DNA from 3 places in the Streptomyces sp. NPDC000880 genome. Region 2 is predicted to be linked to each of the others. Evidence: predicted binding sites of a transcription regulator. Region 2 holds the regulator's gene; each other region holds the start of a gene.
What was found. Region 2 encodes HrcA, which represses chaperone genes, less so after heat shock. Its sites were predicted from a motif close to TTNGCACTCNGNNNNNCNGAGTGCNAA; they were not measured.
Positions count from the first base shown of each region.

Region 1: groES (co-chaperone GroES) is a predicted target of HrcA. The motif match lies at 1,096-1,122, and genes of this name have one in related genera.
Region 3: groL (chaperonin GroEL) is a predicted target of HrcA. The motif match lies at 1,792-1,818, and genes of this name have one in related genera.

Region 1 is NZ_JBSFMS010000029.1:60,328-63,599, forward strand. It holds gene ACWDO5_RS12940 (polysaccharide deacetylase family protein) at 1-367, shown strand, start outside; gene ACWDO5_RS12945 (polysaccharide deacetylase family protein) at 364-1,005, shown strand; gene groES (co-chaperone GroES) at 1,269-1,577, shown strand; gene groL (chaperonin GroEL) at 1,707-3,272, shown strand, end outside.
Region 2 is NZ_JBSFMS010000226.1:301-3,572, reverse strand. It holds gene dnaJ (molecular chaperone DnaJ) at 1-716, opposite strand, end outside; gene hrcA (heat-inducible transcriptional repressor HrcA) at 717-1,742, opposite strand; gene ACWDO5_RS35365 (MBL fold metallo-hydrolase) at 1,909-2,628, shown strand; gene ACWDO5_RS35360 (DUF3097 domain-containing protein) at 2,639-3,272, shown strand, end outside.
Region 3 is NZ_JBSFMS010000109.1:8,779-12,050, forward strand. It holds gene thrC (threonine synthase) at 1-633, shown strand, start outside; gene ACWDO5_RS27575 (MoaD/ThiS family protein) at 667-945, shown strand; gene ACWDO5_RS27580 (cold-shock protein) at 1,345-1,548, shown strand; gene groL (chaperonin GroEL) at 1,943-3,272, shown strand, end outside.

The DNA of each region.
Region 1 (3,272 bases), on a different contig from region 2:
CTATATGCCCGGCCTTTCGTACGACGAGCAGAAGCGGGAGATCTGCGACCAGCAGACCAAGCTCGAGGAGCGGTACGGCAAACGGCCTGCGCTCTTCCGTCCGCCGTACGGCAACTACAACAAGAAGACCCTGCTCGCCGCCCAGTCGTGCGGGGTGAAAGCCGTGCCCCTGTGGGCCGCCGAGGCGTTTCCCGATCACATGGAGTGGCGGGAGTGGGACCAGGATCTGCACCCCGGCGACATCATCCTCACCCACTTCCGAGGCCCCGCGGACTGGAAGGGCAGCATGCCCGACATGATCCGGCGGGTCATGAAGACGGTCACGGACAGGGGCTACGCCGTGGCAAAGCTGGAGGACTACGTATGACGCAGGCGCATCGGCTGCTGACCGGACTGCTGGCGGCCGGTGCGCTTCTCGCCGCGGGGTGCGCACAGTCGGTGGACCCGATCGAGCGGCTCGGGCGCAAGGCCGCGCAGCAGGTCACGCCGGGCGCGGGCACGCCGGGCGCCGCCCACCGGCGGTGGGGGCTGGCCCGGCCGCTGGCCGCCGCGCCGAAGCCGCCCGCACGCCGGCTCTCGGCGCCGTCCGTGGTGGACCGGGTGCCCACCCGCGACAGGGTCGTCTTCCTCACCTTCGACGAGCGCGCGGCGCGCGATCCGCAGTTCGTACGGATGGCGGGCGAGCTGAAGCTGCCGGTCAGCGTGTTCCGCACGGCCGGGCATCCGGACCTGCGCACGCTCTCGTACGAGGGACAGCGCGCCGAGATCTGCGGACACCATGAGGTCCGCCTCTTCCGCCCGCCGCACGGCGCGTACAACGAGGACACGCTGCGGGCGGCGGCCGACTGCGGGGTGCGCGCGGTGGTCCTGGGGCGGGAGTACGCGGAGGGCGGACAGTTGCGGCCCGGTGAGATCGTGCGGGCGGATGCACGAACGGTGGCATGGTTGCTGCGCCGTATCCAGGAGCAGGGATACGCGGTGGCGCGCCTTGAGGACTATGTCTGAACGCTGGTGTCGCGGGGGCGTGGGCCTGCGGAACCAATGGGTCGGGGGCGACGTTCTCCGTACCGGGATCAGAGCGGCGCGCGCCGTTGATTGGCACTCCGCTTGACCGAGTGCTAATCGCAGTCATAGTCTCAGGTCTGGCACTCCCCACTGGAGAGTGCCAACACAGCGACGGGCAGGTCCGGCACCCGCGACGACGGATCCACCTGGTCGCCACCTCAGACAGTTAACCCCGTGAGATCTCCGAAGGGGGAGGTCGGATCGTGACGACCGCCAGCTCCAAGGTTGCCATCAAGCCGCTCGAGGACCGCATTGTGGTCCAGCCGCTCGACGCCGAGCAGACCACGGCCTCTGGCCTGGTCATCCCGGACACCGCGAAGGAGAAGCCCCAGGAGGGCGTCGTCCTCGCCGTGGGCCCGGGTCGCTTCGAGAACGGCGAGCGTCTGCCGCTCGACGTCAAGACCGGCGACGTCGTGCTGTACAGCAAGTACGGCGGCACCGAAGTCAAGTACAACGGCGAGGAGTACCTCGTCCTCTCGGCTCGCGACGTACTCGCGATCATCGAGAAGTAGGTCGGGGGTCTGGGGGGCACCCCCAGAGGACTCCGCACCCGAAGTTGTTTGATCTGCGCCCCTGGCCCCCGCACTGATGTAGCCGGGCGGTCAGGGGCGCGGTTCGTTTGAGAGGACAGAGAAGCTCCCATGGCGAAGATCCTGAAGTTCGACGAGGACGCCCGTCGCGCCCTCGAGCGCGGCGTCAACAAGCTTGCCGACACGGTCAAGGTGACGATCGGCCCCCGCGGCCGCAACGTCGTCATCGACAAGAAGTTCGGCGCCCCAACCATTACCAACGACGGTGTCACGATCGCCCGTGAGGTCGAGCTCGACGACCCGTACGAGAACCTCGGCGCCCAGCTGGTGAAGGAGGTGGCGACCAAGACCAACGACATCGCGGGTGACGGCACCACCACCGCCACCGTGCTGGCCCAGGCGCTGGTCCGCGAGGGCCTGCGCAACGTCGCGGCCGGCGCGTCCCCGGCCGCCCTGAAGAAGGGCATCGACGCCGCGGTCAAGGCCGTGTCCGAGGAGCTCCTCGCGACCGCCCGTCCGATCGAGGACAAGACCGACATCGCCGCCGTCGCCGCGCTCTCCGCGCAGGACCAGCAGGTCGGCCAGCTCATCGCCGAGGCGATGGACAAGGTCGGCAAGGACGGTGTCATCACCGTCGAGGAGTCCAACGCCTTCGGCCTGGAGCTCGACTTCACCGAGGGCATGGCCTTCGACAAGGGCTACCTGTCCCCGTACATGGTGACCGACCAGGAGCGTATGGAGGCCGTCCTCGACGACCCGTACATCCTGATCCACCAGGGCAAGATCGCCTCCATCCAGGACCTGCTGCCGCTGCTGGAGAAGATCATCCAGGCGGGTGGCTCCAAGCCGCTGCTGATCATCGCCGAGGACGTCGAGGGCGAGGCCCTGTCGACCCTGGTCGTGAACAAGATCCGCGGCACCTTCAACGCGGTGGCCGTCAAGGCCCCCGGCTTCGGCGACCGCCGCAAGGCGATGCTCGGCGACATTGCCGCCCTCACGGGTGCCACGGTCATCGCCGAGGAGGTCGGCCTCAAGCTCGACCAGGCCGGTCTGGACGTGCTGGGCACCGCCCGCCGCGTCACCGTCTCCAAGGACGACACCGTCATCGTTGACGGTGGCGGCAACCACGAGGACGTCGTCGGCCGTATCAACCAGATCAAGGCCGAGATCGAGTCCACGGACTCCGACTGGGACCGCGAGAAGCTCCAGGAGCGCCTCGCGAAGCTGGCCGGCGGCGTGTGCGTGATCAAGGTCGGCGCCGCCACCGAGGTGGAGCTGAAGGAGAAGAAGCACCGTCTGGAGGACGCCATCTCCGCGACCCGCGCCGCGGTCGAGGAGGGCATCGTCTCCGGTGGTGGCTCCGCGCTCGTCCACGCCGCCAAGGTCCTCGAGGGCAACCTCGGCAAGGAGGGCGACGAGGCCACCGGTGTCGCGGTCGTCCGCCGCGCCGTCGTGGAGCCGCTGCGCTGGATCGCCGAGAACGCCGGCCTCGAGGGCTACGTCATCACCTCCAAGGTGGCGGACTTGGAGGCGGGCCAGGGCTTCAACGCCGCGACCGGCGAGTACGGCGACCTGGTGAAGGCCGGCGTCATCGACCCGGTCAAGGTCACGCGCTCCGCGCTGGAGAACGCCGCGTCCATCGCCTCGCTGCTGCTCACGACCGAGACCCTGGTCGTC
Region 2 (3,272 bases):
GGGCCGACCTCGCCCTCACCGGCGAGCTGGATGCGCGTGCCGTTGTCGACGCCGGCCGGGATCTTCACCGTCAGCGTGCGACGGGACCGGATACGGCCGTCGCCGGCGCACTCCGGGCACGGCGTCGGCACCACCGTGCCGAAGCCCTGGCACTGGGGGCACGGCCGCGAGGTCATGACCTGGCCCAGGAAGGACCGCGTCACCTGCGAGACCTCACCACGGCCGCGGCACATGTCGCAGGTCTGCGCCGAGGTGCCCGGCGCCGCGCCCTCACCGGAGCAGGTCGTGCAGACGACCGCCGTGTCGACCTGGATGTCCTTGGTCGTACCGAAGGCCGCCTCGTTGAGGTCGATCTCCAGCCGGATCATCGCGTCCTGGCCGCGCCGCGTACGCGACCTCGGCCCGCGCTGCGACGCCGTACCGAAGAACGCGTCCATGATGTCCGAGAAGTTCCCGAAGCCACCGGCTCCGAAGCCGCCCGCTCCTGCGCCGCCCGCCTGCGACAGCGGGTCCCCGCCGAGGTCGTAGACCTGCTTCTTCTGCGGGTCCGACAGCACCTCGTAGGCCGCGTTGATCTCCTTGAAGCGCTCCTGCGTCTTCGGATCCGGATTCACATCCGGGTGGAGTTCGCGCGCAAGGCGGCGGAAGGCCTTCTTGATCTCGTCCTGCGATGCGTCGCGGCGCACGCCGAGTACGGCGTAGTAGTCCGTGGCCACTTACGACTCCGCCAGGATCTGTCCGACGTAACGTGCCACTGCGCGTACCGCTCCCATCGTTCCGGGGTAGTCCATGCGGGTCGGTCCGACCACGCCGAGTTTGGCAACTGCCTCGTCGCCCGAACCGTAGCCGACCGCGACCACGGACGTGGAGTTGAGGCCCTCATGAGCGTTCTCATGACCGATCCGTACGGTCATGCCCATGCCGCCCGATTCCTTGGCCTCGCCGAGCAGCTTGAGGAGCACCACATGCTCCTCGAGAGCCTCCAGCACCGGCCTGATCGTCAGAGGGAAGTCGTGCCCGAAGCGCGTCAGATTGGCGGTGCCGCCGATCATCAGCCGCTCCTCGGTCTCCTCGACCAGGGTCTCGAGCAGGGTCGCGAGCACTGTGGAGACAGTGCCGCGGTCCTCCGGCTCGAAGGAATCGGGCAGGTCCTGCACCAGCTGCGGCACATCCGCGAAGCGGCGCCCGACGACCCGGCTGTTGAGCCGGGCCCGCAGGTCCGCGAGCGAGGTGTCACCGACCGGCGCGGGACAGTCGATCATGCGCTGCTCGACCCGTCCGGTGTCCGTGATCAGCACCAGCATCAGCCGGGCGGGCGCGAGGGAGAGGAGCTCCACATGCCGGACGGTGGACCGGGTCAGCGAGGGGTACTGGACGACGGCGACCTGCCGGGTCAGCTGCGCCAGCAGCCGTACCGTACGGCCCACGACGTCGTCGAGGTCGACGGCTCCGTCCAGGAAGTTCTGGATGGCGCGGCGCTCGGGCGACGACATCGGCTTGACACCCGCCAGCTTGTCGACAAAGAGCCGGTAGCCCTTGTCCGTCGGGATGCGGCCGGCGCTGGTGTGCGGCTGGGCGATGAACCCTTCCTCCTCCAGCACCGCCATGTCGTTGCGGACAGTGGCCGGTGAGACGCCGAGCTTATGACGCTCGGTTAGTGCCTTGGAGCCGACAGGCTCCTCGGTGCCGACATAGTCCTGGACGATGGCACGCAGCACCTCGAGTCTGCGTTCGCTGAGCACCGCGCACACCTCCAGCTCTGGTCCCTTGGCGCCTGCTTGGCACTCGATGCGTACGAGTGCCAGACTTTCCCCTTGCCAGTGTACGGCCGTGGGGTACGCCCCTAGCAAGGGCGGCCGACCACGCTACCGTGCGACATCGCTGGTCGTTTGCCGATAGCGTCCCGGTATGGACGTCGGTTGGGAAGAGTTCGGCTGGGAGCAGCTGGGCGACGGGGTGGGCCGCCGGCGGATGCCGGTCTGGGACGCGACTGTGGGTCTGATAGCCGGTGAGAGCGGTGTCCTCATGTACGACACGGGCTCCACGCTCCGCGAGGGCGCCGAGCTCCGCACCCAGGCGCAGGCCCTGCTGGGCCGCCGCGTGACGCATATCGCACTGAGCCACCCCCACTTCGACCATGTGCTGGGGACGGCGGCGTTCGCGGGGGCGGAGGTGTACGGCGCGGTCGGTGTGGCCGACCTGATGAAGCGGGAGCGGGAGGAGATCCGCGGCTCGGCGGTACGCGAAGGGGTGGCCGCCGACGACGCGGCCCAGGCGGTCGACGTGCTGGTGGTGCCGCACCACATGGTGTGCGGGGAGTGGACGCTGGAGCTCGGCGGCCGCCAGGTGCTGCTGGCGAATGTGGGCCCAGGACATTCGGGCCACGATCTGGCGGTCCTGGTGCCGGGCAGCACGGAGGTGGTGTTCTGCGGCGACCTGGTCGAGGAGTCGGGGGAACCCCAGGCGGGCCCGGACGCGATCCCGTCCCGCTGGCCGGCCGCGCTCGACCGGCTGCTGTCCCTGGGCGGCGAGGACGCGGTGTACGTGCCGGGGCACGGGGCGGTGGTCGACGCGGCGTTCGTACGCGCCCAACGCGACGTGCTGGCGGCGCGCTTCGGGGTGTCGTAGCGTCTGCCGAATGCGCAGCTACAGCCCCGATCTGACGCCACCTTGGAAGAAGCAGCAGCCGGCTCCCGAGGTCCCCGCCGACCCGGACCTGGTCGTGGAGGAGGTCGGCACGGGCTTCTGCGGCGCGGTGATCCGCTGCGAGGCGGGGACTGTGACCCTGGAGGACCGCTTCGGCAAACACCGGGTGTTCCCACTGGCCCCGCGGGGCTTCCTGCTGGAAGGCCGCGTCGTCACCCTGGTCCGCCCGACGTCGCCGTCCGCGGGCCGCCCGGCACGTACGGCCTCGGGCTCCCTCGCGGTTCCCGGCGCCCGCGCGCGGGTCGCCCGCGCCGGGCGCATCTACGTGGAGGGCCGCCACGACGCCGAGCTCGTGGAGAAGGTCTGGGGCGACGACCTTCGGATCGAGGGAGTGGTGGTCGAGTACCTGGAGGGCATCGACGACCTCCCCTCGATCGTCGCGGACTTCGCCCCGGGCCCGGACGCGCGCCTGGGGGTGCTGGTGGACCACCTGGTCCCGGGCTCGAAGGAGTCCCGCATCGTGTCCGAGATCTCCAGCGCCCACGCCCTGGTGGTGGGCCACCCGTACATCGACGTGTGGGAGGCGGTGAAGCCGTCCTCGGTGGGCATCCGCGCCTGGCCGACGG
Region 3 (3,272 bases), on a different contig from region 2:
TTCGTCAACGTCAACCTCCGCCCGTACTACGGCGAGGGCTCCAAGACGCTGGCGTACGAGATCTGCGAGCAACTCGGCTGGCGGCTGCCCGACCAGATCGTGATCCCGATCGCCTCGGGCTCACAGCTCACGAAGATCGACAAGGGGCTGCAGGAGCTGATCAAGCTCGGTCTGGTCGAGGACAAGCCGTACAAGATCTTCGGCGCTCAGGCGGAGGGCTGCTCGCCGGTGTCGACGGCCTTCAAGGCCGGGCACGACGTCGTACGCCCGCAGAAGCCGAACACCATCGCCAAGTCGCTGGCGATCGGCAACCCGGCGGACGGCCCGTACGTGCTGGACATCGCGCGCCGCACCGGCGGGGCGGTCGAGGACGTCAACGACGAGCAGGTCGTCGACGCCATCAAGCTGCTTGCCCGTACGGAAGGCATCTTCGCGGAGACCGCGGGTGGCGTGACCGTGGGCGTCACGAAGAAGCTGATCGAACAGGGCGTGCTCGACCCGGCGCTCACCACCGTCGTCCTCAACACGGGTGACGGCCTCAAGACGCTGGACGCGGTGGCGCCGACGACCGGCCCGACCGCGACGATCCGCCCGAGCCTGGACGCGTTCCGCGACGCCGGCCTGGCCGGCTGACCGACCACCCGAGACCCAAGGAAGGCACGCACCATGAGTGTCAACGTCCGCATCCCCACCATTCTCCGTACGTATACGGGCGGCCAGGCCGAGGTTTCGGCCCAGGGCGCGACCCTCTCCGAGGTGATCGCCGACCTGGAGAAGAACCACACGGGCATCGCTGCGCGCGTCCTGGACGACCAGGGCAAGCTGCGCCGCTTCGTCAACGTGTACGTGAACGACGACGACGTCCGTTTCGAGCAGGGTCTTGAGACTGCGACACCGGACGGCGCGGGCGTTTCGATCATTCCGGCTGTCGCAGGCGGCTGCTGACTTCGCAGAGTTACCACTGTTGCCCCCTCCGCAAGAGAAGCGGAGGGGGCAATTCCATAGGGTTGAGCGCGGTAGAGTTGGGAAGCCCCCTCCGCTGCTCATGCCGCACGCATATGAGAATGCGTCGCCGCACGTCAAGAAGTAGCCAAACTGCGCGATCGAATTGCCGCGTAGGTGCCTTTCGTCGGGCCCGACTTGCCCCGGAATTCACATAATTCACATAAATTATCCGTTCGGCCTCGCGCAGAATTTTCGTCCGACTGACCTGTTGCAGACGGCAGTTGGACAGATACATTCAGCCGCGGTCGACGCGTTCCGGCGCACACCCGTGGGGTGGAGGTCTGACCCGGGTCCGCGAAGTGCGGTCCTGCGTAAGGGCCAGTAACAGGGGAGTTAGGCATGGCTCAGGGCACCGTCAAGTGGTTCAACGCGGAGAAGGGGTATGGCTTCATCGCGGTCGACGGTGGTGCGGATGTTTTCGTCCACTACAGCGCGATCCAGATGGACGGGTACCGCACCCTTGAAGAGGGTCAGCGAGTTGAATTCGAGATCTCGCAGGGCCAGAAGGGTCCGCAGGCGGACATGGTCAAGCTCGCCGTCTGATCTCGGCGCGATCGGCCACCGACGCACTCACGCCGAGGGGCCCGCATCCCACAAGGGATGCGGGCCCCTCGTGCGTCCGGGCCCGGTTGGTGGGCCTTGGTGGGCCTTGGGGACCCGCTTGCGCCCTTCTTCCCCCAGCTACCGCTGGGGGTGCCCCCAGAGGTGCCCCCACCGACCACCGCCCCTCGTCCAGGCTTCATCGAAGGCGCTTGCACTCTCGGGGGTCGAGTGCTAATCATTGCGTTAGCACTCTGACAGTGAGAGTGACAACGAGGACCGGGCCGGTGAGGTCCGCAGGCCAGGTGGGGCAAGGAACCACAGGGCTTGCAGGCCGTCCGTCGCGGGCGCCAGCGCGGTCCGGAGAATCCACCCCAGTCCGGGAGGACCACTTCACATGGCCAAGATCATCGCGTTCGACGAGGAGGCACGGCGCGGTCTCGAGCGCGGGATGAACCAGCTCGCCGACGCCGTCAAGGTCACCCTTGGCCCCAAGGGCCGGAACGTCGTCCTCGAGAAGAAGTGGGGCGCCCCCACGATCACCAACGATGGTGTTTCCATCGCCAAGGAGATCGAGCTCGAGGACCCGTACGAGAAGATCGGCGCCGAGCTGGTCAAGGAAGTCGCCAAGAAGACGGACGACGTCGCCGGTGACGGAACGACCACCGCGACCGTCCTCGCCCAGGCGCTCGTCCGCGAGGGCCTGCGCAACGTGGCGGCCGGCGCCAACCCGATGGCCCTCAAGCGCGGCATCGAGAAGGCCGTCGAGGCCGTCTCCGGCGCCCTGCTCGAGCAGGCCAAGGACGTGGAGACCAAGGAGCAGATCGCTTCGACGGCCTCCATCTCCGCCGCCGACACCCAGATCGGCGAGCTCATCGCCGAGGCCATGGACAAGGTCGGCAAGGAAGGCGTCATCACCGTCGAGGAGTCCCAGACCTTCGGTCTGGAGCTGGAGCTCACCGAGGGTATGCGCTTCGACAAGGGCTACATCTCGGCGTACTTCGCCACCGACATGGAGCGTATGGAGGCCGTCCTCGACGACCCGTACGTCCTGATCGTCAACTCCAAGATCTCCTCGGTGAAGGACCTGCTCCCGCTGCTGGAGAAGGTCATGCAGTCGGGCAAGCCGCTGCTGATCATCGCCGAGGACGTCGAGGGCGAGGCCCTGTCGACCCTGGTCGTCAACAAGATCCGTGGCACCTTCAAGTCCGTTGCCGTCAAGGCTCCGGGCTTCGGCGACCGCCGCAAGGCGATGCTGAACGACATCGCCATCCTCACCGGCGGCACGGTCATCTCCGAGGAAGTCGGCCTCAAGCTCGAGAACGCCGGCCTGGACCTGCTGGGCCGCGCCCGCAAGGTCGTCATCACCAAGGACGAGACCACGATCGTCGACGGTGCCGGTGACAGCGAGCAGGTCGCGGGTCGCGTCAACCAGATCCGCGCCGAGATCGAGAACAGCGACTCGGACTACGACCGCGAGAAGCTCCAGGAGCGCCTCGCGAAGCTGGCCGGCGGCGTGGCCGTCATCAAGGCCGGCGCCGCGACCGAGGTCGAGCTCAAGGAGCGCAAGCACCGCATCGAGGACGCGGTGCGCAACGCCAAGGCCGCCGTCGAGGAGGGCATCGTCGCCGGTGGTGGCGTGGCTCTCATCCAGGCGTCCTCCGTCTTCGAGAAGCTCGAGCTCGAAGGTGACGAGGCCACCGGTGCCGCCGCTGTGAAGCTGGCCC